3 regions of the Agromyces sp. GQ35 genome follow, and region 3 is predicted to be linked to each of the others. Evidence: predicted binding sites of a transcription regulator. Region 3 holds the regulator's gene; each other region holds the start of a gene.

Region 1 (9,774 bases), on a different contig from region 3:
CACCGGCCAAGGCTACCCTGCACTCGCGGTCAATCCTTCGTTCGATGCGAGCGTCCAGCGGCGGCTGCGAGGATGGGAGCACCCGACCCCTGGAGCATCCGTGTCACCGAAACGCCTGTACCGCGGCCTGGCCCTCGCCGAGGCCGTCACCTGGACGATCCTGATCGTCGCGATGATCCTGAAGTACGCCGCGGGCGTGGAGTGGGCGGTGCTGGTCGGCGGCTCGATCCACGGGTTCGTGTTCCTCTCCTACGCCCTCGCCTCCGTGATCGTCGGCGTCAACCAGCGCTGGAACGTCGGCCGCATCGCCTTCGCCGTGCTCACCGCGATCGTGCCCTACGCGACCATCCCGTTCGAGCTGTGGCTCGTGCGCAAGGGCCACCTCGAGGGCGACTGGCGCCGCGAGAAGACCGACCATCCCGCCGACTCGAACTGGATCAACGGGGTGTTGCGCTGGTTCCTCGCCCGCCCGGTGCTGCTGATCGCGGTCGCGATCGTCGGCATCGCAGTCGTCTTCACTGGGCTGCTCGTGATCGGCCCGCCCGGGGGTCGCGAGGCCTGACGGGCAGCGGATGCCGCGGCATCCGCTCATCGTGGGTGCACACGCGCCGCGCCGCGCTGTGCTCTGCCGCGCCGCACCCCGGTGCCGATGCGAGGACAGTTCTTGCGGGTGCGCCCTCCGATCGACCCGCAGGAACTGCCGTCACCGGGCCCTGGGCAGAACAGGGTGGGCGATCAGCGCCGGGTGCGGTTGACGAGCGCGGCCCAGATGAGTGCCGTCGTCGAGCAGACGAGCAGCGCCACGAAGACCCACGGCAGGCCATTGAGGCCGATCACGCTGTAGAGCACCGCGCCGAGCAGCGCCCCGCCACCGATTCCGGTGTTGAACGCGGTCGTGTAGAAGGATGCCGCAGCGTCGCGGATGCGGGCCGACGCCGAGTGCAGCAACCGGGTGTTGAGCATCGGCGGCAACGCGCCGAACGCGACACCCCACAGCAGGAAGCTCGCGATGCCCACGCCCGGCACGTCCGGGAAGAGGGCGAGCCCGGCGACGCCGACCCCGGTCGCGACGAGCGCGACGAGGAGTCCGATGGTCGGCCGCCGACCGAGCACCGTGCCGGCGAGGATCAGTCCGGCCGCGCCCGCGATGCCGTAGGCGAGCAGCATCGAGCTGATGGCGCTCGCCGGCAGACCCATGACATCCGTGATGTACGGCGCGATGTACGTGTAGAAGGTGTACATGCCCACCATCGTGACGGCGGTGACCAGGCACACGACGAGCACCGGCACGAACGTGGCATCGCCGCGCAGGCGAAGCGGCGCAGCATCCGCCTCTCCGCCGTGATGCCGAACCGGCGGCAGGAACCGCCAGACGAGCAGCGCGCCGAGCAACGTGATCACGCCGATGCCGGCGAAGGCGAACCGCCAGCCGAAGGCATGGCCGAGTGCCGTGCCGAGCGGCACGCCGAGCACGAAGGCGAGTGATCCGCCGGCGACGCTGATCGACACGGCGCGGGCGAGCTGCTCCTTCGGAACGAGGTGGCCCGCGTAGGCGCCGACGACCGACCAGAAGAGGCCGTGCGCCGCTCCGCCGAGGATGCGGGTCGCGAGCACCGTGCCGTAGTTCGGTGCGACGGCGGTGAGCACGCAGCTGACGGCGAGCACCGCGAGCGAGATCACGATGAGGGTGCGCCGGGGCACGCGCTTGGTGAGGCTCGCGAGCGGCACCGTGAGCACGACGACGGTCGCGGCGAAGACGGTGACGAGCAAGCCGATGAGCGGCTCGCCGACCTCGAGCTCGCGGCTCATGTCGGGCAGTAGGCCGGTCGGGATCATCTCGATCGTGACCGAGAGGAACACGGCCGCGGCGAGCACGATGAGCCCCAGCCATGGGAAGGGTCGCGCGACGGCGGGGGTGGAGGACGTGGAATCGACGGGAGTGGACGGCGTCATTGGGATACCTGAAGAAGGGCGTTCCCCGCGGGCGCGGGGCGGGGCTCCGCGAGCGCTACGGCGGGTCGACTGCGCGCTGATGTGCGCGCCCAGGGCCGCCGAGAATGCGACGACCGAGGTCGAGTCTACCGTGAACGGATGCCGCGTGGCGGGTCGCGGGGCGGGTCACGGGCGGTGGGAAGCGCATCAGGGGGTGGCGGGGGGTTGCGCCGCCTCACTGCTTCATACTGATGGGGCGCACGCCCGCGGTTCCGCCTCATGCGCTCATCGGAACTACTGTTCAACCGCCCAGGAGACGCCATGAACGATCCGGTTCGCCACGCCGATCCGGAGACGCCGACGCTGCAGGACGGTCCGATGTCGCAGCGCCCGCGCCACCCCGACGCCGAGTTCGCGCTGCAGAAGTTCTCGTGGTCGGCCTGGCCGTGGTTCAACTGGCTGCTTCCGATCCTGTTCTTCGCAGTGGGCTATGGCAGCGGCTGGACGCCGATCGCGTTGCTGCTTCCTCCGATCACGGTGATCGCCTTCGTGGGCATCGGGCTGCTCGGCGCGCTCCCGCGATTCGTCCTGCGCAAGCGGGGTGCAGTGCGCACGCCGGGCGCGATCACCTGGCTGCTGTTCGTGCACTGGTGGGGATGGTTCGGGCCGGCCCTGGTCGGGGTCGTCTTCGCCCTGCTCGGCCCCGGCCTCGGGATCGATCGGCTTCCGCGCTGGCTCGTGCTGCCGATGATCACGGTGGCGGGGTTCATGATCCTCATGTCGGGATTCGCCGCGCTCGTTCTCGCGGTGGTGTCGCCCGTCGCAGCAGAGCCGCATCATCGTTGGCGGGTCGGGGCGAAGATCGCCGCGGTCGGCCTTCCGATCGTCTTCGTCGCGGGCGCATCGATGAGCCTTGCCCAAGCGTCATTGCAGACCGACACCGCTGGCGATACGGTCGCCGCGGTGCAGACCACGCCGATCCGGGCACAGGCGGACCGCGTCGAGGAGAGGTACGAAGCCTTTCAGCAGGACCTCTCACGTGTTCGCGCACTGATCGCCGACAGCGGATGGCGTGACGGCCCTGGCGGGATGGGCGACGACGAAGACGCCTGCGACCTCGCCGGAGCTGATTGCTATCGCTTCGAGATGGACTTCTCCCACGACACGGCCGGCTCCGAAGTCGACCTCGCTGCGCTCGAGGAGGGCCTGCGGGGTCTCGGCTGGGACATCGAGGAAGAGACCGGGTGGGATGCCGAAGAAGGGGCGGGCTTCGCGGCGACCGACGACAACGGCCTCACGGTCGAGATCGGGGTGTTCTCCGAGACCGGTGAAGTTCAGCTCGACGCACGAAGCCCATGGTGGTGGGGCGACGCGTTCGAACTGATCGACGCGATGGGCGGTTACGATCCCTGCTGCGGCCCGTCAGGGCCATTCGCCGCTGACGAGTGGCCGCCGCTGCTCTGAGCGGCGCGCCACCCGGAAGAGTTGTATCCGTGTACTCCACATTCGAACCTTTGTTCGATTTCGTGTCTGATTCTCGCTAGAATCGAGGCATGCCCGAGCCGCAACAGCTCTCCTCGAGCTCGAGGTTGCGTGCAACTCGGTGCTGCAGGAGTGGGCCGGGGCTCTGCTCGGTGCATCGAGTGACGCAGAGGCCGACATCCGCTCGATGAGCGATGACGGGCTGGTGCGAGCAAGCGAGGCGCTGGCTCGATTGGGTCGCCGAGTCGAGGCGCTGCAGGCGAGATGCGCGGCAGGCATCGCCGAGCGCTCGCGTGGCGTCGGCGATGCCGACGACCTGGCTCGAAAGCACGGTTTCGCATCGCCCGAGAGGCTGATCGCGCAGACCACCGGCGGCCGCTACACCGACGCTGCTCGGCTCGTCGCCGTCGGCCAGGCGACGAGTCGTCGCGCATCGTTCACCGGCGAAACGCTGCCGCCTCGGCACCCGCACGTGGCCGAAGCGCTCGACGCCGGCACGCTCGGTGTCGCCGCCGCCGACGTGATCCGCCGCTTCCTCGATCACCTCCCGCCGAGCGTCGCGCGCGACGAGCTCGACGCCTCCGAGCAACTGCTCGTCGACCGGGCGCCGCTCGTCGGCCTCGACGGTCTCGTGCGGCTGATCAAGCAGCTCGAGGCGCACCTCGATCCCGACGGCGTGAAGCCGCGTGAAGATGAGCTGCGAGCCCGTCGGGGTCTTTCGGTCTGGCAAGACGCCGCCGGCATGATCAATCTCAAGGGCGCATTCGACCCCGCGAACGGCTCGCCGATCAAGCTCGCGATCGAGGCACTCGTCGGCGCCGAGCTGCATCGCGCGCGCGACGCAAAGCGCTCCTTCGGAGATCGCGGCCCGAGCGAGGAGCCAGGGGTCGGCCGCAACGGATCCGCCGGCTCCGACGCGATCCTCCGCGAGCAACGCACGTTCGCGCAGATGAATGCCGACGCACTGGCCGACATCGCGAGGTTCTCACTCTCGAGCACCGGCGCGCCGCCGGCACTTCGCGCGGTGACCGTCGTGGCCCGCGTCGATGTCGAAGCGCTCGTCGGCGGTCACGGCCACGCGACCATCGACGGTGTCGATCAGCCCGTGTCCGTCGCGACGGCTCGAGAGTTCGCCGAATCCGCCGGGATCGCCCCGTTGCTCATGCGCAACGGAAGCGCGAAGCTCGACCTCGGCCGAGCGGCCAAGGCTGTTCTCCCCTGCGCAGAAGATCGCGCTCGTCGAACGCGACGGCGGGTGCGCGTGGCCTTCATGCCAGCGCCCTCCGTCTCACGCACAGGCCCACCACATCGCATGGTGGGGTCGCCACCGCGGCCGCACCGATCTGTCGAACGGCATCATGCTGTGCAGTTTCCACTATCACCGGGTGCACGACGACGGGTGGAACATCTTCATCCGCGACAGGCGCAGCTGGTTCGTGCCGCCCGCGCACCTCGACCCAGAGCAGCGCCCAAGACCCGGCAACGTCTCGCTTCGCCTGCAACTCGCGCGCGTCGAACGACGATCCACGACGCATCCGAGCGGCGCACCCGCGCTGCCATCATCACACCGCGAAACCACACTTTCAGCGGCGGTCGCAGAGAGCGGCACGGTGACTGCTGCGCCGCACCAGCACTGAGGCGCAGTGAACGCCAGGCGCGGGGGTCAGGGCTCGGGCGTCGGAGGTCAGAGGCCAGAGGCCAGAGGTCAAGACTCAGGGGTCGGGCGTCGGCGGCCGAGGCTCAGGAGTTCAGGAGCTCCGGAACTCAGACCCAGAACCCAAGAACCCAAGAACCCAAGAACCCAAGAACTCAGGAGCTCAGGAACGTGCGTGCGATCGAGCGGGCGGTCTCGAACGGCCGAGAGAACGTCGCCATGCCGACGGTGACGATCGCGCCCTCGTAGAGCAGCATCAGCGCCTGGGCCGTCTCGTCGGGCCGATCGACGCCCGCCTCGCGGCAGAGCGCCGCGAACACGTCGAGCAGCCAGCGTTTCTGGCGGGTCACCTCGGCCAGCACGTCGCCATCCGAACGCGGCATCTCCGCCCGCGCATTGATGGCGCTGCATCCCTTCGGGCTGTTCTCATCAGACCACGAGATCGCGGCGTCGAAGACGGCGAGCACCCGGTCGACGCCGGGCGCGGGTACGGCGTCGATCGTCGCGTCGAGATGCTCGCGCCAGCGCGCGTCGCGCTCCTGCAGATAGACGAGCACGAGCGCGTCTTTCGATCCGAACCGGTCGTAGAGCGTTTTCTTGGTGACGCCGGCAGACTCGGCGATCGCATCCACGCCGACGACGTGGATGCCGCGATCGTAGAAGAGCTGCCCGGCTGCAGTCAGCACCCGGCGAGCGCCGGGTGTGAGCTCGGGAATGACGGGGGCATCGATCTGCGCGAAGGCCATGTCTCGATTATACCGATCTGTATACTCGTTCGCATGACTATACCGATCGGTATACCCCGCTGGCTTCTCCTGACGACGGCAGCCGTCGCGTTCGTGCTGTGCTGGAGCTCAGGCTTCATCGCGGCGAAGGTCGGCACGGTCGACACCCCGGTGCTCACACTGCTGTTGTGGCGATTCGTGCCCCTCGCCGTCGGGCTCGTGTTCGTCGTGATCGCAACCGGTCACGCGCGAACGGCGACCCGACGGACGCTCACCAGACACGTGCTGATCGGCCTGTGCACTCAGGTCGGCTACGTCGTGCCGGTCTACGGCGCTGTCGCGCTCGGCGTCGCGTCCGGCACGACCGCCCTCGTCGACGCGGTGCAGCCGCTGGTCGTGGCGACCCTCGTCGGCCCGTTGCTCGGCATTCGCGTCCGCGGTGCGCAGTGGGCGGGGCTCGTGGTCGGCGCCGTCGGCGTCGCACTCGTCGTCCTCTCGCAGGCGAGCTCGGCAGACGCGCCGGCCTGGGCGTACTCGCTGCCCCTCGTGGCCATGGCATCCCTCATCGTCGGAACCCTCGTCGAACGCCGGCTCGCAAGGCCGGTGCCGGTGGTTCTCGCACTCGCCGTGCACACGACGGCGGCTGTCGTCGTCATCGGTGCACTCGCGGTCGCGACAGGCACGGTCGCGCCTCCGGCATCCGTCGAGTTCTGGGCGACGACCCTCTTCATCGCCGCCGTGCCCACACTCGCGGCGTACAGCCTCTACTGGGCGCTCCTCACTCGCATCGGGATCACCGCCCTCAACGCGCTCCTCTTCCTCGTCGCCCCGACGACGGCGCTCGCCGGGGCGCTGCTGTTCGGCGAGCCGCTCGGGCCGGCCACGATCGCGGGCTTCGCGCTCTGCGCCACCGGAGTCACCGTGGTGCTCCGGTCGGAGGCGCGCGACGTGCCCGCCGAGCGGCCCGAGCCCGCGCAGCAGCCCGAGGTCGCGGCCACCGCACGGCCGGTAGACTGATCGGGTCAGGCATCCGCCCGCGGCATCCCATCGCCGCCCTCTCTGGAGATCGCCACTCGTGACCACAGAAGCCCCCGCCAACACCGCTGCCCCCGCTCCGACGGCGGTACTCGACACCGTCGAGGTCGCTGCCGTGACTCCCGAGAAGGAGCAGCCGTACGCCGCGCTGGGCCTGAAGCCCGACGAGTACGAGCGCATCCGCAACATCCTCGGCCGCCGCCCCACGAGCGCCGAGCTCGCGATGTACTCGGTCATGTGGAGCGAGCACTGCTCCTACAAGTCGAGCAAGATCTACCTTCGCCAGTTCGGCAAGAAGGTCACGCCCGAGATGAAGAAGAACCTCATGGTGGGCATGGGCGAGAACGCGGGCGTCATCGACGTCGGCGAGGGCTGGGCGGTCACCTTCAAGATCGAGTCGCACAACCACCCGAGCTACATCGAGCCGTTCCAGGGCGCGGCCACCGGCGTCGGCGGCATCGTGCGCGACATCATCTCGATGGGCGCTCGCCCGGTCGCCGTCATGGACGCGCTGCGGTTCGGTGACATCAACCACCCCGATACCGCCCGCGTCGTGCACGGCGTCGTGAGCGGCATCAGTTTCTACGGCAACTGCCTCGGCCTGCCGAACATCGGCGGCGAGACCTGGTTCGACTCGGTCTACCAGGCGAACCCGCTCGTGAACGCCCTCGCGGTCGGCGTCATGCGCCACGAAGACCTGCACCTCGCCAACGCCAAGGGCGCCGGCAACAAGGTCGTGCTCTTCGGTGCACGCACGGGCGGCGACGGCATCGGCGGTGCGTCGATCCTCGCGTCCGACACCTTCGCCGAGGGCGGCCCCACCAAGCGCCCCGCGGTGCAGGTCGGCGACCCGTTCGCCGAGAAGGTGCTCATCGAGTGCTGCCTCGAGCTCTTCGCGGGCGACCTCGTCGAGGGCATCCAAGACCTCGGCGCCGCCGGCATCTCGTGCGCGACCTCCGAGCTCGCGAGCAACGGCGACGGCGGCATGGCGATCGTGCTCGACGACGTGCTGCTGCGCGACCCCACGCTCACGCCCGAAGAGATCCTGATGAGCGAGAGCCAAGAGCGCATGATGGCGATCGTGCGGCCCGAGAAGCTCGAGGGCTTCCTCGAGGTCGTGAAGAAATGGGACGTCGAGACGAGCGTGCTCGGCGAGGTCACCGACACGGGCCGCCTCTCGATCATGTGGCACGGTCAGGAGATCGTGAACGTCGACCCGCGCACCGTCGCCGTCGACGGCCCCGTGTACGAGCGCCCCGTCGCCTACCCCACGTGGATCGACGCACTGCAGGCAGACACGGCCGCGAAGCTCGACCGGCCCGCGACCCCCGATGAGATTCGCGCGCAGTTCCTGCAGCTCATCGGTTCCGCGAACCAGGCGGATGCCGCGTGGGTCACGAACCAGTACGACAAGTACGTGCTCGGCAACACGGCGCTCAGCTACCCCGACGACGCGGGCATGGTGCGCGTCGACGAGGAGTCCGGCCTCGGCGTCTCGATCGCAACCGACGCCAACGGCCGCTACTCGCAGCTCGACCCGCGTCAGGGCGCGAAGCTCGCTCTCGCCGAGGCGTACCGCAACGTCGCCGTCTCAGGCGCCGTGCCGGCCGCCGTGTCCGACTGCCTGAACTTCGGCTCCCCCGAGAACCCCGAGGTCATGTGGCAGTTCTCCGAGACCGTCGAGGGCCTCAGCGACGGATGCCTCGAGCTCGGTATCCCCGTCACGGGCGGCAACGTCAGCTTCTACAACCAGACCGGCGACGTGCCGATCCACCCGACGCCGGTGATCGCCGTCCTCGGCGTGATCGACGACGTCGCCCGCCGCATCCCGTCGGGATGGCAGGACGACGGCCACAACATCTACCTCCTCGGCGACACGGCGCTCGAGCTCGACGGCTCCGCGTGGGCGGGCGTCGTGCACGGCCACCTCGGCGGTCGCCCCCCGGCCGTCGACCTCGCCGGAGAGAAGCGTCTCGCCGAGCTGCTCAACGCCGCCGCGATCGAGGGACTCATCGACTCGGCACACGACCTCTCCGACGGCGGCCTCGCGATCGCACTCGCCGAAGCCGTCGGCCGCTTCGGCCTCGGCGCCCGAGTGGTGCTCGACGAGGTCGCCGGCGACGCCGGCATCGACCTCGCGACGGCGCTCTTCTCCGAGTCGACCGGCCGGGTCATCGTCACGGTGCCGCGCGAAGACGACGTGAAGTTCCGCGGACTCTGCGAGGGCCGCGACTACCCGGTGCGTCGTATCGGCGTGACGGATGCGACATCCGGTGCGCTCGAAGTGCAGGGCCTCTTCACTGTCTCGATCGACGAGCTGCGGGGGGTCAACCGTGCGCCGCTCGCCGACGCGTTCGGCCCCATCGTCGGCTACTGAGCACACAGCCGGTCGAGTCTTGGGTCGAGTAGCGAAGCGTATCGAGACCAAGAAGCGCATCGAGACCCTGTGACCGAGCAGCAGCAGTTCACCGAGAGCTACGCCGCATCGCACGGCCGTTTCGCGGTGATTCCCGCCGCGTACCTGGTGCTGCGTCGCAACGACGAGGTGCTGCTGCAGTTGCGCCGCGGCACGGGGTATTACGACGAGTACTGGGCGTGCGGAGCAGCCGGGCATGTCGAGGCGGGCGAGACGCTCCTCGGCGCCGCCGTGCGCGAGGCCGGCGAGGAGCTCGGCATCGAGCTCGACGAGGGCGCACTCACCGTGCTCACGGTCATGCATCGCACCGGCGGCGAGGTGGATGGCGTGCGCCACGCGATCGACGAACGCATCGACGTGTTCTTCGGCGCCACCGAATGGCGGGGCGAACCCCGACTCATGGAGAACAAGGCGGTCGAGCTCGCGTGGTTCCCGCTCGACGGCCTGCCCGACCCGGTCGTGCCGCACGAGCTCGCCGTGCTCGAAGCGCTGCGCGACGAGCGGCTCGCACCGATCACGCCCTACGGGTT
Region 2 (9,774 bases), on a different contig from region 3:
TTCCGCGGCTGCCATCCGAGTCTATGCCCGCCGGCAGCCATGGAGTCGAGCTCGCGGTGCGGCGTTGACGCTGTATGACGGAGATCGCACGACGGCGCGCGGGCGCGCAGGCCGAATGCCGCAACACGCGGGGCGGGCACACCGGAGTTCTGTGTTCGGTCGTGCGCCGGACACGCGCAACGGCTGTTCAGACCTCGTCGAGATCCGCCGGCAGGCTCGCTTCGGTTCCCGGCACACCCAGATCGGCGGCGCGCTTGTCTGCCATGGCGAGGAGGCGGCGAATTCGCCCTGCGACCGCGTCTTTGGTCATCGGCGGGTCGGCGTAGTGACCGAGCTCGTCGAGGCTCGCCTCACGGTGCGAGAGCCGAAGCTCTCCGGCGTACTTGAGGTGGTCGGGGATGCCTTCGCCCAACAGTTCCATGGCCCGCTCGACGCGAGCGCAGGCAGCAACCGCGGCCTGTGCCGATCGGCGCAGGTTGGCGTCATCGAAGTTCACGAGACGATTGGCGGTCGCGCGTACCTCGCGGCGCTGGCGCAGCTCTTCCCAATTGCGGACGGTATCGGTGGCCCCCATCACCGCGAGCATCGCACTGATGGCTTCACCGTCGCGGATGACGACGCGGTGCACGCCGCGCACCTCTCGAGCCTTCGCCGAGATGCCGAGTCGCCCGGCGGCCCCCACGAGTGCCATCGCGGTCTCGTTGCCTGGACACGTGACCTCGAGCGCGGCCGAGCGACCGGGATCCGTCAGGCTCCCCTTCGCGAGGAATGCACCGCGCCATATCGCGGCGACCTCGTCGCGAGACCCGGTCGTCAGCTTGTTCGGGAGCCCCCGCACCGGGCGACGCCGGGCGTCGAGCAGCCCCGTCTGGCGCGCGAGGGTCTCTCCCCCGTCGAGCACTCGAACGAGATACTGGTTCGTGCGTCGCATTCCCGTCGGCGAGATCACCGACACATCGGGGCGGACCCCGTAGATCTCGCCGAGATCCCGGGTCACGCGTCGCGCGAGGGTCGGCGAGTCGAGCTCGGCCTCGATCGCGATGCGATTCGAGATGATATGCAGTCCCCCGGCGAACCGGAGGATCGACGCGAGCTCAGCGACCCTGACCCCCGTCTTGGACACCTCGACGCGGGCCAGTTCTTCTTTCACGTCCGCGGTCAACGCCACCTCGTCGTCCCATCTCTCATCATGTCTCCCAGGCCGTCGATCACTCGCGGCCGAGATCCCGGTCTTTCACACTCACGACGACTCCCGGCATCGCGGCGATGCGCGTGCTCAGTTCACGAACCAGTGCGACCGAGCGGTGCTTGCCGCCGGTGCATCCGATCGCGATCGTCGCGTGGCGCTTGTTCTCGCGCTGGTAGCCGGCGAGAACGGGTGCGAGAGCCTTGGCGTACGCATCGAGGAACTCGGTCGCACCCGGCTGGCTCAGCACGTACTCCGCAACAGCGGCGTCGTTGCCGGTGAGATGACGAAGCTCGGGAATCCAGAACGGGTTCGGCAGGAATCTCGCGTCGGCGACGAGATCGGCGTCGGAGGGTACGCCGTACTTGAACCCGAAGCTCTGCATCGTGACACGAAGACCGGCGTGCCCGGCCTCGGCGAACGTCTCGGTGACGAGGGTCGCGAGCTGGTGGATGTTGAGATCGGAGGTGTCGACGACGATGTCACTCGCCTCGCGGAGTTCGGCGAGCCGTGTGCGCTCGGCACCGATGCCATCGAGGAGGGTGCCGTTGCCCTGCAGCGGGTGGGGGCGTCGAACCGCCTCGAAACGCCGCACGAGAACGGCGTCTGTGGCGTCGAGGAAGACCACGCGCACATTGACGCCGGCGCGCAACGCCTGGATGATCTCGCGCAGCTCGGAGAAGAAGTCGCCACCGCGGATATCGACGATCGCCGCGATCCGCGGCAAGGAGGTGCCGGCGCGCTCGACGAGCTCCACGAGGGGACGCAGCATCTGCGGGGGAAGATTGTCGACGACGTACCAGCCGAGGTCTTCGAGGGCATTGCCCACGGTGGAGCGCCCCGCCCCGGACATGCCCGTGACGATCAGCATCTCCTGTTGCTCGGAATCAGCGGTCATCGCGTCGAGGCCCCCTTCCGCGTGTCGACACCCCAGCCTACCGGGGCGCGGGGGCGCCGTCGGCGTGCAGCGTGCGATGCACGGTCGCCGCGAGAGCGGGTCCGATGCCCTTCACCTCGGAGATCGACGTCTCGGATGCCGCACGCAGTTGCTTCACGGAACCGAAATGCCGCAACAGCTCCTTGACCCGCGATGGCCCGAGCCCCGGAATCTCGGACAGCACACTGCTGATATCGCGCTTCCGACGCTGCCGCTGATGCGTGATCGCGAACCGGTGAGCTTCGTCGCGCACGCGTTGGAAGAGGAAGAGGGCATCGCTGTTTCGGGGCAGGATCACCGGGAAGTCGCCCTCGGGAGTCCAGATCTCTTCGAGTCGCTTCGCGATGCCGCAGAGGAAGATGCCCTCGACGCCCGATTCCTCGAGGGCGCGCGCCGCCGCGGCGACCTGCGGCTGCCCGCCGTCGACCACGAGCAGGTTCGGCCGGTACGCGAACTTCTTGCGACGCTCGGATGCCGCGGCATCGGCTTGCGCGTCTGCAGACGCGTCAGCCGGCGCCAGCTCCTCCGCCTGACCTGCGCCGGGAGGGACGTTGTCGGGTGCGAGTGGCGAACCCGCCGATTCGGGCGCCTTCAGATACGCGAGCCGGCGGGACAGCACCTGATGGATCGAGTCGGTGTCATCGGTGGAGCTCGGGATCGTGAAGCGTCGGTACTCGTCTTTGCGAGGAAGTCCGTCTTCGAAGACCACCATCGACGCGACGATGTTGGTGCCGCTGAGGTGCGAGACGTCATAGCATTCGATGCGCAGCGGCGCGTCGGCCATGCCGAGCGCCTCTTGGATGTCTTCGAGTGCGCGTGAGCGGGTCGTGAAGTCGGCGCTGCGCCGAGTCTTGTAGAGCATCAACGTCTGCTTCGCGTTCTGCGTCGCGGTCGCCAGCAGCGCCGCCTTGTCGCCGCGCTGGGCCGCACGGAGGCGAACCTTGCGAGCCGCGATCGTGCCGAGCCAGGTCTCGAGCGCTGCGGCATCTTCCGGCAGTTCGGGCACGACGACCTCGGCGGGCGGCACGGCGCCGTCTCCGTACGCGTTCTGCACGACCGAGTCCACGAGCTCGCCGAGCGGTACGTCGAGCTCTTTGTCGACGGTCCACGAACGAACGCCGCGGATGCGGCCGCCTCGCACGATGAAGAGCTGCACGGCCGCGGCGAGCTCGTCGTCATCGATGCCGAACACATCGATGTCGACGTTCTCACTCAGCACGACCGCGCTCTTCTCGAAGAACGAGGTCGCCGCCTGGAGCCGGTCGCGCAATCGCGCTGCCGACTCGTAGTCCTGCACTGCCGCGGCCGCACGCATGCGCTGGTTCAGTTCGCCGATGATGCGGCGGTCTTGGTTCTGCATGAACGAGACGAATCGATCGACGTTCTCGCGATGCTCTTCGATGCTCACCAACCCGGAGCACGGGCCGAAGCAGCGCCCGATCTGCCCGGCGAAGCACGGCTTGCCACTGGCGATCGCACGCCGGTAGTCGGAGTCTTTGCAGGTGCGGATCGGAAACAGCTTGAGCAGGATCTCGAGCGTCTCATTGACCGCCCACACCTTCGGATACGGCCCGAAGTACCGCGCGCCGCGGATGTTCCGGTTGCGGGTGACGACGGCACGAGGAGCCTCGTCGGCCAGAGTCACGGCGAGATAGGGGTAGGACTTGTCGTCTTTGAACTGCACGTTGAACGGCGGATCGAACTCGTTGATCAATGTGAACTCGAGCTGGAGCGCCTCGACCTCGTTCGCGACGACGGTCCACTCGACGGAGGCGGCCGTCGTCACCATGCGGCGAGTGCGCTCATGCAGCGTGCGGAGCGGCGCGAAGTAGTTCGACAGTCGCGCACGCAGGTTCTTCGCCTTGCCGACGTAGAGCACGCGGCGGTCCGCGTCTCGGAACCGATAGACGCCGGGGCTCGTGGGAATCTCGCCCTTCTTCGGGCGATAGGGAACGCCCTGGGTACTCGACGGTGCGGTGTTCATCGCCTCAGCTGGCGACCGCTGCTCGCACCGATGCCGAGTCGAGGATCTCACGCAGGAAGTAGCCCGTGTGACTCTCGGGAACGGCGGCGACGTGCTCGGGCGTGCCGACCGCCACGATCTGCCCACCACCGGATCCGCCCTCCGGCCCCAGGTCGATGATCCAGTCGGCCGACTTGATGACGTCGAGGCTGTGCTCGATGACGATGACGGTGTTGCCCTTGTCGACGAGCTTGCCGAGTACCTTGAGCAGCTTCTGCACGTCTTCGAAGTGCAGTCCCGTGGTGGGCTCGTCGAGCACGTAGACGCTTCGTCCGTTGGAGCGACGCTGCAGCTCCGTCGCGAGCTTGACGCGTTGCGCCTCACCGCCCGAGAGGGTGGTCGCACTCTGGCCGAGATGCACGTAGCCGAGGCCGACGTCGACGAGTGTCTTCAGGTACCGGTGGATCGCCGAGATCGGCTCGAAGAAGTCGGCGGCCTCGCTGATCGGCATCTCGAGCACTTCGGCGATGTTCTTGCCCTTGTAGTGCACCTGCAGGGTTTCGCGGTTGTACCGCTTGCCGCCGCAGACCTCGCACGCGACGTAGACGTCGGGCAGGAAGTTCATCTCGATCTTGATCGTGCCGTCGCCTGAGCACGCCTCGCAGCGCCCGCCCTTGACGTTGAAGCTGAAGCGACCCGGCAGGTAGCCGCGGGCCTTCGACTCGTTCGTCTCGGAGAAGAGCGTGCGAATACGATCGAAGACGCCGGTGTAGGTGGCGGGATTCGATCGCGGCGTGCGACCGATCGGTGCCTGGTCGACATGCACGACCTTGTCGAGCTGGTCGAGCCCGATGACTCGGCGATGCTTGCCGGGAACCTTGCGGGCTCCGTTGAGCCGGTTCGCGAGCACCCGGTAGAGGATGTCGTTGACCAGCGAGGACTTGCCGGAACCGCTCACCCCGGTGACCGCAGTGAGCACCCCCAGCGGGAATTCGACATCGACCCCGCGGAGATTGTTGGCTTCGGCGCCCTGCACACCGATCATCCGCTCCGCATCGATCGCGCGCCGCTGCTCGGGAACCGCGATCTCTTTCCGCCCCGAGAGGTAGTCGCCGGTCAGGGACCGCGTGTTCTTGACGAGGTCGGCGTAGCTCCCGGAGTGCACGACCGTGCCGCCGTTCACGCCGGCGCCGGGCCCGATGTCGACGATCCAGTCGGCAGTGCGAATGGTGTCTTCGTCGTGCTCGACGACGATCAGCGTGTTGCCGAGGTCGCGAAGCGCGATGAGCGTGTCGATGAGTCGCCGGTTGTCGCGTTGATGGAGACCGATGCTCGGCTCGTCGAGCACGTAGAGCACACCCGTGAGACCAGAGCCGATCTGCGTCGCGAGCCTGATGCGCTGGGCTTCGCCTCCGGACAGCGTCGCCGCCGCCCGTGAGAGGTCGAGGTAACTGAGGCCGACGCGGATGAGGAAGTCGAGACGCAGCTTGATCTCGCGCAGCACCTGGGCGGCGATCGCCTGCTCACGGCCGGTGAGTTCGAGGCGGTCCATGAACGACCGCGCGTCGGTGAGGCTGAGCAATCCCACATCGGCGATGCTCGCGTCGTGGATGAGCACCGAGAGCACCTCGGGCTTCAGCCGCTTGCCGTCGCAAACAGGACACGGCACTTCACGCAGGTACTCGGCCCAGCGCGCGCGCTGCACATCGGTCTCGGCCTGCAGGTACTGCCGCTCGATGTAGGGCACCACTCCCTCGAACCCCGAGGTATAGCTCATCTCACGGCCGTAGCGATTGCGCCACTTCACCTTGACCTCGAAGTTGTCGCCGCGCAGCACCGCTTGGCGCGCGATGTCGTCGAGCTCCTCCCACGGGGTGTCGAGCGAGAAGCCGAGATCGCGAGCGAGACCGCCGAGCAGCTTCTCGTAGTAGTTGTAGAGACTCTTGCCCTGCGAGGTCCACGGCAGGATGACGCCGTCGGTGATGCTCAGGCTCTGGTCGCCGAGCAGCAGCGCGTCGTCGACCGACATGCGGGTGCCGAGGCCTGAGCACTCGAGGCAGGCACCGAACGGCGCGTTGAACGAGAAGGTGCGCGGCTCGATCTCGGTGAGCTGGATCGGGTGCTGGTTCGGGCACGAGAGCTTCTCGGAGAACGTCGCCCACGCGACAGGGCCGGTCTCGTCGATGTAGTTGATCTGCACGAGGCCGTCGGTCAGACGCAATGCCGTCTCGAGAGAGTCGGTGAGTCGGCCAAGGAGGTCGGGACCGGCTACGAGCCGGTCGATGACGACCGAGATGTCGTGCTTGACCTGCTTCTTGAGCAGGGGCGGGTCGTCGAGACGGATGACGTCGCCATCGACGACTGCGCGCGTATAGCCCTGCGCAGCCAGATCTCGGAAGAGGTCGACGAACTCGCCCTTCTTCTTCGAGATCACGGGGCTCACCACCTGGTACCGAGTGCCTTCCGCCAGCTCCATGAGCTGATCGGCGATCTGCTGCACGGTCTGTCGCTGGATGCGCTCGCCGCACACCGGACAGTGCGGCACGCCGATGCGGGCCCAGAGCAGACGCATGTAGTCGTAGATCTCGGTGATCGTACCGACCGTGGAGCGGGGGTTGCGATTCGTCGACTTCTGGTCGATCGAGACCGCAGGGCTGAGGCCCTCGATGAAGTCGACGTCGGGACGATCGACCTGGCCCAGGAACTGCCGCGCATACGCCGACAGCGATTCGACGTATCGTCGCTGGCCTTCGGCGAAGATCGTGTCGAAGGCGAGTGAGGACTTGCCCGAGCCCGAGAGGCCGGTGAACACCACCATCGCGTCGCGCGGAATCTCGACGTCGACGTTCTTCAGGTTGTGAACGCGGGCACCCCGGACGCTCAGGTGCGAATGGGCATCGAGACGTGAAACTGGCACCCTTCGAGTGTAGAGAGCACCACTGACACGGATGCCTCGAGAGCACACGCTCTGAGCGAACATATGTTCGAACGCAGCGTCCGGCGGGGCGCACAGCCCCGGATCTCAGCCCAGGTGGCCGGCCTTCTCCATCTGGCGGAGCTCGCGCTTCAGGTCTGAGACCTCGTCGCGCAAACGGGCAGCGAGCTCGAACTTCAGCTCCCCTGCCGCCACGAGCATCTGGTCGTTGAGATCGCGGATGAGGTCTTCGAGATCGTTGGCGCCGGCCGCCGCGATGCCCTCTCGACGGAGGTTCGGCACCGGCGCCTTCTTCTTGGCGTCGCGACCGGCGAGCAGGGCTGCCGTGTCGGCCTCTTCGCGTGCGAGCACGTCGGTGATGTCGGCGATGCGCTTGCGGAGCGGTTGCGGGTCGATGCCGTTCACGCGGTTGTACTCGATCTGACGATCGCGACGCCTCGTCGTCTCGTCGATCGCCGACTTCATCGAGTCCGTCAGCACGTCGGCGTACATGTGCACCTCGCCCGAGACGTTTCGAGCGGCGCGACCGATGGTCTGGATGAGCGAGGTCGATGAGCGGAGGAAGCCCTCTTTATCGGCGTCGAGGATTGCGACGAGCGACACCTCGGGCAGGTCGAGCCCCTCACGGAGGAGGTTGATGCCGACGAGCACGTCGTAGACGCCCGCCCTGAGTTCGGTCAGCAGTTCGACACGTCGAAGCGTGTCGACGTCTGAGTGGAGATAGCGCACGCGCACGCCCGCCTCGGTGAGGAAGTCGGTCAGCTCTTCAGCCATCTTCTTCGTGAGCGTGGTGACGAGCACCCGTTCGTCGCGCTGCGCCCGGGCGCGAATCTCTTCGAGCAGGTCGTCGATCTGCCCCTTGGAGGGTTTCACCACGATCTGCGGATCGACGAGACCAGTCGGACGGATGATCTGCTCGACCACGCCGTCGGCGATGCCCATCTCATATCGACCGGGAGTCGCCGAGAGATAGACGGTCTGCCCGACACGCTCTTTGAACTCGTTCCACTTCAGCGGCCGGTTATCGAGCGCGCTCGGGAGCCGGAAGCCGTGTTCGACGAGGGTGCGCTTGCGTGCGGAGTCGCCCTCGTACATCGCGCCGATCTGGGGCACGGTGACATGCGACTCGTCGATCACCACGAGGAAGTCGTCGGCGAAGTAGTCGAGGAGGCAGTGCGGCGCCTCGCCGGGCTGCCGACCGTCGATGTGCCGCGAGTAGTTCTCGATGCCCGAGCAGAAGCCGATCTGCTCCATCATCTCGAGGTCGAACGTGGTGCGCATGCGCAGGCGCTGCGCCTCGAGGAGCTTGCCCTCGCGCTCGAGCTCGGCGAGTCGTTCTTCGAGCTCGATGCGGATCGTACCGATGGCGCGTTGCATCACATCGGTGCTCGCGACGTAGTGCGACCCCGGGAAGACCGGCACCGAGTCGAGCTTGGCGACGACCTGCCCCGTGAGCGGATGCAGGCTGTAGAGCGCCTCGATCTCATCACCGAACATCTCGATGCGGATCGCCAGTTCTTCGTAGATCGGAATGATCTCGATCGTGTCGCCGCGAACCCGGAAGTTGCCCCGCGAGAAGTCGACGTCGTTGCGCTGGTACTGCATCGAGACGAACTTGCGGATGAGCCAGTCGCGGTCGACTCGCTGGCCGACCTGCAGCGGCATCATCGCGCCCAAGTACTCTTCGGGGGTGCCGAGACCGTAGATGCACGACACGGACGAGACGACCACGACGTCGCGGCGGCTGAGCAGCGAATTGGTGGTCGAGTGCCGCAAGCGCTCGACCTCTGCGTTGACCGAGGAGTCCTTCTCGATGAAGGTGTCGGTCTGCGGGACGTACGCCTCGGGCTGGTAGTAGTCGTAGTACGAGACGAAATACTCGACCGCGTTGTTGGGCATGAGTTCGCGGAACTCGTTGGCGAGCTGTGCGGCGAGCGTCTTGTTGTGCGCGAGCACCAGTGTGGGCCGCTGCACCTGCTCGATGAGCCACGCGGTGGTCGCCGACTTGCCGGTGCCCGTCGCACCGAGCAGCACGACATCGGTCTCACCGGCGTTGATGCGCCCCGCGAGTTCGGCGATCGCCGCGGGCTGATCGCCGCTCGGCGTGTACTCGCTGATGACCTCGAAGGGGCGAACGGAACGGGTGGCCTGCATGATCTCCAGTCTAGGAGCGCCCACCGACACCACGCCCGGAAGCGGACTCCTGGCCCGTGCGCTACGCCCGAGTGCGGCGTTCGTCGACGATGCGGTGCCAGAGCGCATCGGTCTGGCTCATCGTGTGTCCGAGCGTGCCATCGGTGTCGATGACGACATCGGCGATCGCGAGCCGTGCGGTGTTGTCGACCTGTGCGTCGACGCGTGCCTCGGCCTGGAGCGGGTCGAGCCCACGCTGCTCGACGAGACGCTCGACCTGCGTGCGTCTCGGCGCATTGGTCACCACGATCAGGTCGAACGGGTGGTCGACGGATGCTTCGACGAGCAACGGGACGTCGTAGACCACGACGGCGTCGGGGTCGTCCTGCTCCGCCTTCGCGATCAGCCGACCCGAGAGCTCTCGGACGGCGGGGTGCACGATCGCATTCAGCTTCTCGAGCGCCTCCGCATCACCGAAGACGTGTTCGCCGAGCTTCGCCCGGTCGAGCGAACCGTCTCGCCCCAGTACGTCGGAGCCGAATGCTTCGACGATCGCCGCCAGTGCCGGGGTTCCGGGTTCCACCACCCGGCGCGCGAGCTGGTCGGCGTCGATATGCACG
Region 3 (9,774 bases):
GAGCGGCGTACCCGTCGGATTGTTCGGCGCGCAGAGCAGCACGATATCGGGATCGTGCTCGTGCACTGCCGCGACCGCAGTGGCGGGACTCAGCTCGAACTCGTCGTCTCGATGCGCGGTGACCCACTCGGTGCCGGTGCCGGCGGCGAGCAGGCCGTACATCGAATACGTGGGATCGAAGCCGAGCACCGTTCGTCCCGGACCTCCATAGGCCTGCAGCACGTGTTGGAGCACCTCGTTCGACCCATTCGCAGCCCAGATCTGCGCCGGCTCGAGACCATGCCCAAGATACTCGGCGAGAGCATCGCGGAGCTCACTGAATTCGCGATCGGGATACCGGTTGAGCGTGAGGATGGCCGCGGCGACGCGGGCGACGATGTCGTGCGCGACGGCCTCGGGAATCGGATGCGTGTTCTCGTTGACGTTCAACGCGACCGGGACGGTCTTTTGCGGGGCACCGTATGGCGCACGACCGCGAAGGTCGTCGCGAATGGGGAGGTCTTCGAGACTCGTCACGAATCCATGCTAACGACGCACAGCGACGTGATTTCAGACTGTCGTCACGGAACGACCGGCAACGCGAGGCGCTGGCCAGGCTCGACCACCGCGTCGTCGAGACCGTTGAGGCGCATGATCTGGTCGATGACCTCACGCACGTCGGCAGCGGGATCGACCGACTCGGCGATCGCCCACAGGGAATCGCCCTGGCCGACGGTCACGTAGTCGAAGGTGGCGCCCGCAGCGTCGATATCGGCGGCAGCGGCGCCTGCGCCGAGCACGGCGACGAATGCCCAGACCACGAGCGGCACCGAAGCGAGCCCGGTGAAGACCACGCGGCCGCGCCGGGTGAGCCGCAACCGCGTGCGGACAGGAGTAGTCGCGGCGGACTCCGCCTGATGGGCCCCTGCGGGCTGGAAACCGGTCGTAATGGTCACTGCGCTCATGTCACACCTCCTGTAGGAGTCGTATCCGGCCCTCGGCCGGGAGGACCGGATACGAAACTCTGTTCCGAATATATCTTCGAACAATCGACATCGCAAGGACGAAATGCCGGAAACTCCTGTCGCGGATTCTCCGACACACTCGAACGAATGTTTGCCGCACCCGCGTGAGGCGGATACAGTTTCGAATGTCTGGAAGACAGTCGACCAGACACCACCGACATTCGGCCGCGAGACGGCCGTTACGAGGGGCGGAGACGTTGAGCACCGACATCGATGACGTGCAGGCAGTCGGCAGGCCGCGCCGCCGCAAGAGCCTGAGCGCCAAGCAGATCGCGATCCTCGAGATGATCCAGCGCTCCGTTTCGAGCCGCGGCTATCCGCCGAGCATGCGCGAGATCGGCGACGCGGTCGGTCTCTCGTCGCTGTCGAGCGTCACGCATCAGCTCAACCAGCTCGAACTCGCCGGATACCTTCGCCGCGATCCCAACCGTCCTCGCGCACTCGAGGTGCTGATCGAGCTTCCCGGCGTCACTGAGCGCAGCGTCACCTCGTCGGCCCCGACGCCCGTCGGCGACGCGGCGATGGTGCCACTCGTCGGCCGCATCGCCGCCGGCGTACCGATCATGGCCGAGCAGCAGATCGACGAGGTGTTCCCGCTCCCCCGCCAGCTGGTCGGCAAGGGAGAGCTGTTCATTCTCAAGGTCGTCGGCGAGTCGATGATCGACGCCGCGATCTGCGACGGCGACTGGGTCGTGGTGCGCTCGCAGCGCACCGCCGAGAACGGCGAGATCGTCGCGGCGATGCTCGACGGCGAGGCCACGGTCAAGGTGTTCCGCCAGCGCGACGGCCACACCTGGCTGCTCCCCCGCAACAGCGCCTTCGAGCCGATCGTCGGCGACCACGCCGAGGTGCTGGGCAAGGTCGTCGCCGTGCTGCGGGCGGTCTGATCCGTTCGTTCGCGCTGCCCGCGAACGTCACCGCGACATCGACACGACCGGCCGCGAAGGCCTAGCCTGCGGCAGGAGCCGAGCGCAACGGCGCTTCGGCTGCGCCCGGCGCGAGCGCTTGGAGCCACCCGAACACGGCCTCCATGAACCCGGCGTGATCGTCGCGGAACACGGTGTGCCCGGTCCCCGCCACCGTCTCGACGGTCATGCCCTGGCGGCGAAGCTGCCGCGCGACCTTCGCAGTGATGAGCAGGCTCTTCTCCGCCAGCACCACGAGCGTGGGAGCGACCAGGCGGGCGGGCGGCACGAGTCCCCGCGTGTCGGCGAACCCGAGAACGGTGCGCTTGTCCCAGTCGCGAAGTGTCGCGAGTTCGATCTCGACGTCGTCGGCACTCCATTTGGGGTTCATGCGAACGAGTGCTGAGCGACGAGGTCGCGGTGCCATGGCGAAGAACGCCTTGAACGCCCAGCCCTTCACCCCTGTCGGGAACGAGAACGCCGGGTCGATGTAGATCGCGGCACGCGGCGCCAGCCGGTCGGCGACGAGACTCGCCACGAGGCCGCCGAGCGAGTGGCCCATGACGACCTCGGGCGGCCGGTCGAGCAGGGGCGCCAGCGTCTCGACCACGTCGTCGGCCCACCTGGCGGGTGAGTACCGCACCGCGCGCGGGCTGCGTCCATGCCCGGCGAGATCGACGGCGAGCACGCGGAAGCCCCGCGCCTCGAGCTCAGCCGTGACCCGATGCCAGGCGCGCGAGTCCGACATGATGCCGTGGATGAGGATCGCCGTTCGCGAGCCGCCGCCGGATTCGTGGACCGCGAGTTGCATGGGCCGACCGTACGCGCCGCGCCTGTGCGTCAGCCCGGCGGGAGCCGAGCGGATGCCGCGAGCCCGCGACATCCGCTCGCCTCGAGCTATCCGGCGAGCACGGGCGCATCGAGCTGCGCGCGCACGGCGCGCGTCGCCTCGACGATGTGCCGCAGGGACTCGACGGTCTCGTCGTAGCCGCGGGTCTTCAGGCCGCAGTCGGGGTTCACCCAGAGCCGCGACGAGGGAATCGCCGCAGCGGCGCGCTCGAGCAGCGTCTGCACCTCGTCGGTGCTCGGCACGCGGGGAGAGTGGATGTCGTAGACGCCCGGCCCGATTCCGTGGTCGAAGCCGCTCGTCTCGAGATCGTCGACGACCTCCATTCGACTGCGCGCCGCTTCGATCGAGGTCACGTCCGCGTCGAGGTTCTTGATCGCGTCGATCACGACGCCGAACTCCGAGTAGCAGAGGTGCGTGTGCACCTGGGTCGCCGGCTCGGCGCCGCCGGTCGCGAGCCGGAACGAACCGACCGACCAGTCGAGGTAGGCGGGATGGTCGGCGAGCTTCAACGGCAGCAGCTCACGCAGGGCGGGCTCGTCGACCTGGATGACGCGGATGCCGGCCGCTTCGAGGTCGGCGATCTCGTCACGCAATGCGAGCGCCACCTGCCGCGCAGTGTCACCGAGCGGCTGGTCGTCGCGAACGAACGACCACGCGAGAATCGTGACCGGTCCGGTCAGCATGCCCTTCATCGGCTTCTCGGTCAGCGACTGCGCGAATGCCGACCACTCGACGGTCATCGGCTGCGGTCGGGACACGTCGCCCCAGAGGATCGAGGGGCGCGTGCACCGCGAGCCGTACGACTGCACCCAACCGTGCTGCGTGACGGCGAACCCGTCGAGCAGCTCGGCGAAGTACTGCACCATGTCGTTGCGCTCGGGCTCCCCGTGCACGAGCACGTCGAGGCCGAGTTCCTCTTGCAGCTCCACCACGCGCGTGATCTCGTCACGCATCAGGCCGGTGTACTCGTCGCTCGTCAGTGTGCCGTTCACGAGGCGCGCACGGGCACGGCGGATCTCGCTCGTCTGCGGGAACGATCCGATCGTCGTCGTCGGCAGCGCGGGCAGGTCGAGCGCGTCCTGCGCGGCGACGCGCTCGTCGTACGAGGCGCGGGCGAAGTCCTGGTCGCCGAGTGCGGTGAGTCGGTCGCGAACCGTGGGCACGTGCACCCCGGGCGCCTCGTTGCGATCGACGAGGGCAGCGGATGCCGCGGCGAGCTCGCCCTCGATCGCGGTACGCCCGTCGACGAGCCCGCGAGCGAGCACGGCGACCTGGCCGACCTTCTGGTCCGCGAACGCGAGCCAGCTCACGAGCCGCGCGTCGAGGGCGCTCTCGTCGTCGACGTCGTGCGGCACGTGCAGCAGCGAGGTCGACGTGGCGACCGCGACAGAAGCCGAGAGGTGCTGCGCGGCCTCGACCCGCTCGAAGGCGGCAGCGAGGTCACCGCGCCAGATGTTGTGACCGTCGATGACGCCGGCGACGACGGTCTTCGACGCCAGCGACTCGGCGGTGGCCGGGTCGAGGTTCTCGGGCAGCGTGCCGCGCACCAGGTCGAGGCCGATCGCTTCGACGGGCGTGGCAGCGAGCGCGGGCAGCGCATCGTCGAGCGAGCCGTAGGGCGCCGCGACGAAGATCGCCGGCCGCTCCTCGAGCGCGCCGAGCACGTCGTACGCGGCGCCGACGGACTCGATGATCCGGCCGCGGGCGACGTCGATGCTCTCGCTCACGAGCGCGGGCTCGTCGAGCTGCACCCACTCGGCACCGGCCGCGGCGAGCTGCGCCAGCAACGCCGCGTAGACGGGCACGAGGTCGGGGAGCCGATCGATCGGCTCGAAGCCGGCCGGAGCGCCGTCAGCGGCCTTGGCGAGCAGCAGGAAGGTCACGGGGCCGACGATCACCGGCCGCGTCAGGTAGCCGGCCGCCTTCGCCTCGGCGAATTCGGCGACGATGCGCTCGGCGTGCAGCGAGAACTCGGTGCCGGGTCCGATCTCGGGCACCAGGTAGTGGTAGTTGGAGTCGAACCACTTGGTCATCTCGAGCGGTGCATCATCGCCGGCGCCGCGCGCGATCGTGAAATAGCCCGCGAGGTCGACGTCGCCGTGCTCGTCAGCGAGCCCGGCGAACCGCGTGGGCACCGCGCCCACCGCGATCGCGGCATCGAGTACCTGGTCGTAGTACGAGAACGACTCGGGAATCGCCGAGTCGGTGCGGCCGAGGCCGAGCGACGCGAGCCGCTCGCGAGTGGCTGCACGCAGCCGCGCAGCTTCCTGCTCGAGTTCGTCGGCGGAGATCGAACCGGCCCAGAACGACTCGACGGCGCGCTTGAGCTCGCGTCGTCGCCCGATGCGCGGGTAGCCGAGGATCGTCCCGTCGGGGAAGGCGGAGGTGGTCATCGTGTGGTGTTCCTTTCGTGGGCGAGCCGGTCGGCACGGATCCCGAGCCGGTCGACGACGTCGAGCACGGCTTCATGGCGGTTGAAGGTGTACAGGTGCAGGCCCGGAGCATCGCCCGCGAGCACTTCGGTTGCGAGTCGAGTCGCGTAGGCGATGCCGAGTTCGGCCTGGGCCGCGGCATCCGGTTCGATCTCGAGGTCGATGGAGAGCTCCGCGGGCGGTTCCACGCCCGTGAGTTCGGTGAGGCGGCTCAGACGCGCGGGAGTCGTGACCGGCATGATGCCGGGCAGGATCGGAATGGTGACGCCGCCGGCTCGAGCCCGATCGACGAAGCCGAGGTAGTCATCGGCGCGCCAGAAGAGCTGGGTGATCGCGAGGTTCGCTCCGGCGATCTCCTTCGCGAGCAGCGTGTCGACGTCTTGCCCGACTCCACGAGAGCGGGGATGCCCCGTGGGGAACGCGGCCACCGCGACCCGCTCGGGTCGCGGCCGATCGCGGATGCGCGACGCCCCGGGGTTGCCCGGGACTCGAACCTGCGCGAACGGCTCCCGCTCCTCCTGCACCCGGTGGATGAGCTGCACGAGCTCTGCAGCGCTGCCGAGGTCGCCGATGCCGGCGTCGGGATCGGAGACGGCCGGCGGATCGCCCCGGAGGGCCAGGAAGCTCGTGATGCCGGCGTCGAGGAACTCTCGCACGATTCGATTGGCTTCGGCGTGCGATGAGCCGACGCACGTGAGGTGGGCCATGGCCTCGACGGAGGTGTGCTCGAGCATGTACCGGAGGACGGTCAAGGATCGTTCGCGCGAGCTGCCGCCGGCGCCGAAGGTCACCGAGATGAACGCCGGGTCGACCTCGGCGAGTCGGTCGATCGTGCGACCGAGGGCGAGGGCGGCAGCGTCGCTGCGCGGCGGGAACAGCTCGAAGGAGATCGGCACGGCAGGCGAACAGTCGGCGCCCGATGAGTCGGAGGCGGTCGATGCCATGGTGCTCCTGCGTGGCAAGCGGCAACGGCGGAAACACGGCAGGCCGCGCTCCCCCGGCCGGAACGGCGGGTGGGTCTCGCGGGCGGATGCCGGGCTCGGCGGTCGCTCCAAGTGGTCGGCTTCGGGCCGATCACTGTTCGATCAGGAGCGACGATACGCCGCCTCGGCGGCGTTCGGTGCGTCTATGACGCGAGGTGACGACGACGGCGTTCAGGCGCCGGCTTCGGCCGCGGTGAAGTCTGCGAGCTGGCCGGCGAGCTCGGGCGATGCCAGCGCCCGCACGCGAGTGCCTTCTTCTGCGTAGTCGATCGAGAGCACGCGGCCGGTCTCGTGCAGAGTCGAGACGATGTCGCCGCGGTCGTAGGGCACGAGCAGGTCGATCTCGACCGCCGGGTCTGGCATCATGCGCGCGATCGCCTCGAGCACCTCTGGGATGCCCTCGCCCGTTCGCGCCGACGCGAAGATCGCCGTGGGGGCGAGGCCGCGCAGCACGAGACGGTCTTCGGGCGTCACGAGATCGGCCTTGTTGAACACGATGAGCTCGGGGATGTCTCGGGCGCCGACCTCGCCGATGACGTCGCGCACCGTGGCGATCTGGCCCGCCGGGTCGGGGTGGGCGGCGTCGACGACGTGCACGATCAGGTCGGAGTCGCCGACCTCCTCGAGCGTCGAGCGGAATGCCTCGACGAGCTGGTGCGGAAGGTTGCGGACGAAGCCGACCGTGTCGGCGATCGTGTAGACGCGACCGTCGGCGGTCGTGTTGCGCCGCACGGTCGCGTCGAGCGTCGCGAAGAGCGCGTTCTCGACGAGCACCCCGGCGCCCGTGATGCGGTTCAGGATGCTCGACTTGCCGGCATTCGTGTACCCGGCGATCGCGACGGAGGGCACGGCGTTGCGCTTGCGGTTGGCGCGCTTGGCCTCGCGGGCCGGCTTCATGCCGGCGATCTGCTTGCGCAGCCTGGCCATGCGGGAGTGGATGCGCCGTCGGTCGAGCTCGATCTTCGTCTCACCGGGGCCACGGGATCCCATGCCTGCGCCGGCGCCGCCGACCTGACCACCGGCCTGGCGCGACATCGACTCGCCCCAACCGCGAAGGCGCGGCAGGAGGTACTCGAGCTGCGCGAGCTCGACCTGGGCCTTGCCCTCACGGCTCTTCGCGTGCTGGCTGAAGATGTCGAGGATGACGGCGGTGCGGTCGATCACCTTCACCTTGATGGCGTCTTCGAGCGCACGCCGCTGGCTCGGGGCGAGTTCGGTGTCGGCGACGACGGTGTCGGCCCCGAGTGAGGCGACGATGTGGCGCAGTTCTTCGACCTTGCCGCGCCCGAGGTAGGTGCTCGGGTCGGGGTGCGGCCGACGCTGCAGCACGCCGTCGAGCACACGTGCACCCGCGGTCTCGGCGAGGGCAGCGAGTTCGCGCATCGAGTTCTCGGCCTCGTCTTGCGAACCCTGCGAGTAGACCCCGATGAGCACGACGTTCTCGAGACGCAGCTGCCGGTACTCGACCTCGGTGACGTCTTCGAGCTCGGTGGAGAGCCCGGCGACCCGACGAAGGCCGGCTCGGGCCTCGCGGTCGTACTGTTCGCCGTCGGAATCGGCGCCGCCGCCGAACAGCGATTCGGGTGCCATCAGCGCCTCGGCGGCCGCTGAGCCGAACCGGGTCACCCCCGCCTTGGACTCTGCGCCCCTGAGCACTCGTTCGACCGCGTCGTCTGCGGAGTTCTGTTCGGCGTCGTTCATCGTGTTAACCCTAGTTCCCATGGCTGCGATAGGTTCCCCTGTATGGCCTCCGACCACTATTTCTCCTCTCGACCGGGCGGCGAGGCCACTCTCCGCACCATCACCGCCACCCTGGCCGGGCGCGAACTCTCGCTCTCGACCGCCGGCGGGGTCTTCAGCCCCGAGCATCTCGACGACGGCACGCGCATCCTCCTCGATCGCGCACCGGCACCGCCGGCGAGCGGTGACCTGCTCGATCTCGGCACCGGATGGGGACCGATCGCGATCTCCTTGGCCCTTCGGGCTCCGGATGCCACGGTGTGGGCGGTCGATGTCAACGAACGCGCACTCGACCTCGTGCGCCGCAACACCGCACGCCTCGGCATCACCAATGTCAACGCAGTGGCGCCCGACGATGTTCCTGCCGACGTGCGATTCGCCGGGATCTGGTCGAACCCGCCGATCCGCGTCGGAAAGGTCGAGTTGCATGCGCTCCTCGAACGCTGGCTCCCCCGGCTCGACACGGATGCCAGCGCGTGGCTCGTCGTGGCGAAGCACCTCGGTGCCGAGTCGCTGCAACGCTGGATCGGCGAGGAGCTCGGACTCCCGATCGATCGCGCGGCCCAAGACAAGGGCTTCCGCGTGCTCGAGGTGACGGCCGCGGCATCCGACCGCTGATCGCCGAGTCTCACGACACGAGAACGCGGCACGGGTCGTTCGACGCTCCCTGTTGCAGCGCAACGAGGCTGCGCCTCGCGCTCAGGCGAGGCTGAGGACGCCGTCGAAGACGAGCTCCGCCGGCCCCGAGAGGGCCACGTGTTCGCCGTCGTCGCCTGGGAACATGCGCACGCCGAGCACCCCGCCAGGCACCTGGACGCGCCAGACGTCGGGCGCCGCCTCGCCGGCCCAGTGGCGTACGGCGAGCGCTGACGCCACGGCGCCGGTGCCGCACGAGAGCGTCTCTCCGGAACCGCGTTCGTGCACTCGCATGCGGATGCGTCCGACGCCGCCTTCGACGAGCGGGTCGGCCGGCACGACGAACTCGACGTTGGCACCCGCGTCGGGGACCGGTTCGATCACGGGCTGGTAGGCGAGGTCGAGGCCATCGAGCTCTTCATCGTCGGCGAGAGCGACGACGATGTGCGGGTTGCCGACGTCGATGCCGAGTCCGGGCCGGGCCACCGCCAGGCTCTTCCCGCGCACGACCGGTTCGCCGTCGGTGAGTCGCCAACGCCCGAGATCGGCCTCGAAGCCGGTGGCGGTGCGGCGCACCGTGCGCACGCCGGCGCGGGTTCCGATCGCGATCGAGGCATCGGCGTCGATGTCGGCGAGCCCCTGGTCGAGCAGATAGCTCGTGAACACCCGGATGCCGTTGCCGCACATCTCGGAGACCGTGCCATCGGCATTCCAGTAGTCCATGAACCACACGGCATGCGGGTTCTCGGCGAGTGCTGCAGCGCCGTCGTCGAGGTTCGCGGAGCGAACCGCGCGAATGACCCCGTCGCCGCCCACGCCGAATCGACGATCGCAGACCGCTGCGATCTGCGTGGGGGTCAGCGGCGACTCCCCCTCTGGGTCGCTGAAGAGCACGAAATCATTGCCCGTGCCCTGGCCCTTGGTGAACCGCAGATCGAACGCCATCGGATCAGTCTAGGGCCGCGAGCCGGGCGAGTTCCGCGGCGCGATCGTCGGCGTCATCGGCGTCGATCGTGACCGCGTCGCGGTATCGCTTGAACCAGCTCACCTGGCGTCTCGCGTAGGTGCGGGTGAGCTGTTGCGTCTCGGCGATCGCGTCGGCCCGCGAGAGCCGCCCGCTGATCTCGCCGAGCGCTTGCGCGTAGCCGATGGCCCTGCGCGCGGTCACGCCTCGTTCGATGCCCTGCGGCAGGAGAGAACGCGCCTCGTCGACGAGACCGTCGT

The links. The regulator LexA, encoded in region 3, represses DNA repair genes until DNA is damaged. The targets are predictions, from matches to a motif close to TCGAACANNTGTTCGA.
Region 1: AC6CH0_RS03445 (DUF222 domain-containing protein) is a predicted target of LexA. The motif match lies at 3,439-3,454, and genes of this name have one in related genera.
Region 2: uvrA (excinuclease ABC subunit UvrA) is a predicted target of LexA. The motif match lies at 7,059-7,074, and genes of this name have one in related genera.

Annotation. Positions count from the first base shown of each region.
Region 1 covers NZ_JCAXEO010000001.1:741,111-750,884, forward strand. The annotation lists gene AC6CH0_RS03425 (adenine phosphoribosyltransferase) at 1-3, opposite strand, end outside; gene AC6CH0_RS03430 (DUF3817 domain-containing protein) at 101-562, shown strand; gene AC6CH0_RS03435 (MFS transporter) at 736-1,953, opposite strand; gene AC6CH0_RS03440 (hypothetical protein) at 2,254-3,396, shown strand; gene AC6CH0_RS03445 (DUF222 domain-containing protein) at 3,536-5,317, shown strand; gene AC6CH0_RS03450 (TetR/AcrR family transcriptional regulator) at 5,224-5,814, opposite strand; gene AC6CH0_RS03455 (DMT family transporter) at 5,848-6,810, shown strand; gene purL (phosphoribosylformylglycinamidine synthase subunit PurL) at 6,869-9,205, shown strand; gene AC6CH0_RS03465 (NUDIX hydrolase) at 9,275-9,774, shown strand, end outside.
Region 2 covers NZ_JCAXEO010000002.1:366,289-376,062, forward strand. The annotation lists gene whiA (DNA-binding protein WhiA) at 188-1,168, opposite strand; gene rapZ (RNase adapter RapZ) at 1,209-2,084, opposite strand; gene uvrC (excinuclease ABC subunit UvrC) at 2,122-4,107, opposite strand; gene uvrA (excinuclease ABC subunit UvrA) at 4,112-7,003, opposite strand; gene uvrB (excinuclease ABC subunit UvrB) at 7,109-9,175, opposite strand; gene coaE (dephospho-CoA kinase) at 9,237-9,774, opposite strand, start outside.
Region 3 covers NZ_JCAXEO010000003.1:507,506-517,279, reverse strand. The annotation lists gene AC6CH0_RS17545 (histidinol-phosphate transaminase) at 1-516, opposite strand, end outside; gene AC6CH0_RS17540 (LysM peptidoglycan-binding domain-containing protein) at 561-944, opposite strand; gene lexA (transcriptional repressor LexA) at 1,214-1,891, shown strand; gene AC6CH0_RS17530 (alpha/beta fold hydrolase) at 1,953-2,720, opposite strand; gene metE (5-methyltetrahydropteroyltriglutamate--homocysteine S-methyltransferase) at 2,807-5,152, opposite strand; gene AC6CH0_RS17520 (methylenetetrahydrofolate reductase) at 5,149-6,135, opposite strand; gene hflX (GTPase HflX) at 6,346-7,896, opposite strand; gene AC6CH0_RS17510 (class I SAM-dependent methyltransferase) at 7,918-8,532, shown strand; gene dapF (diaminopimelate epimerase) at 8,614-9,495, opposite strand; gene miaA (tRNA (adenosine(37)-N6)-dimethylallyltransferase MiaA) at 9,500-9,774, opposite strand, start outside.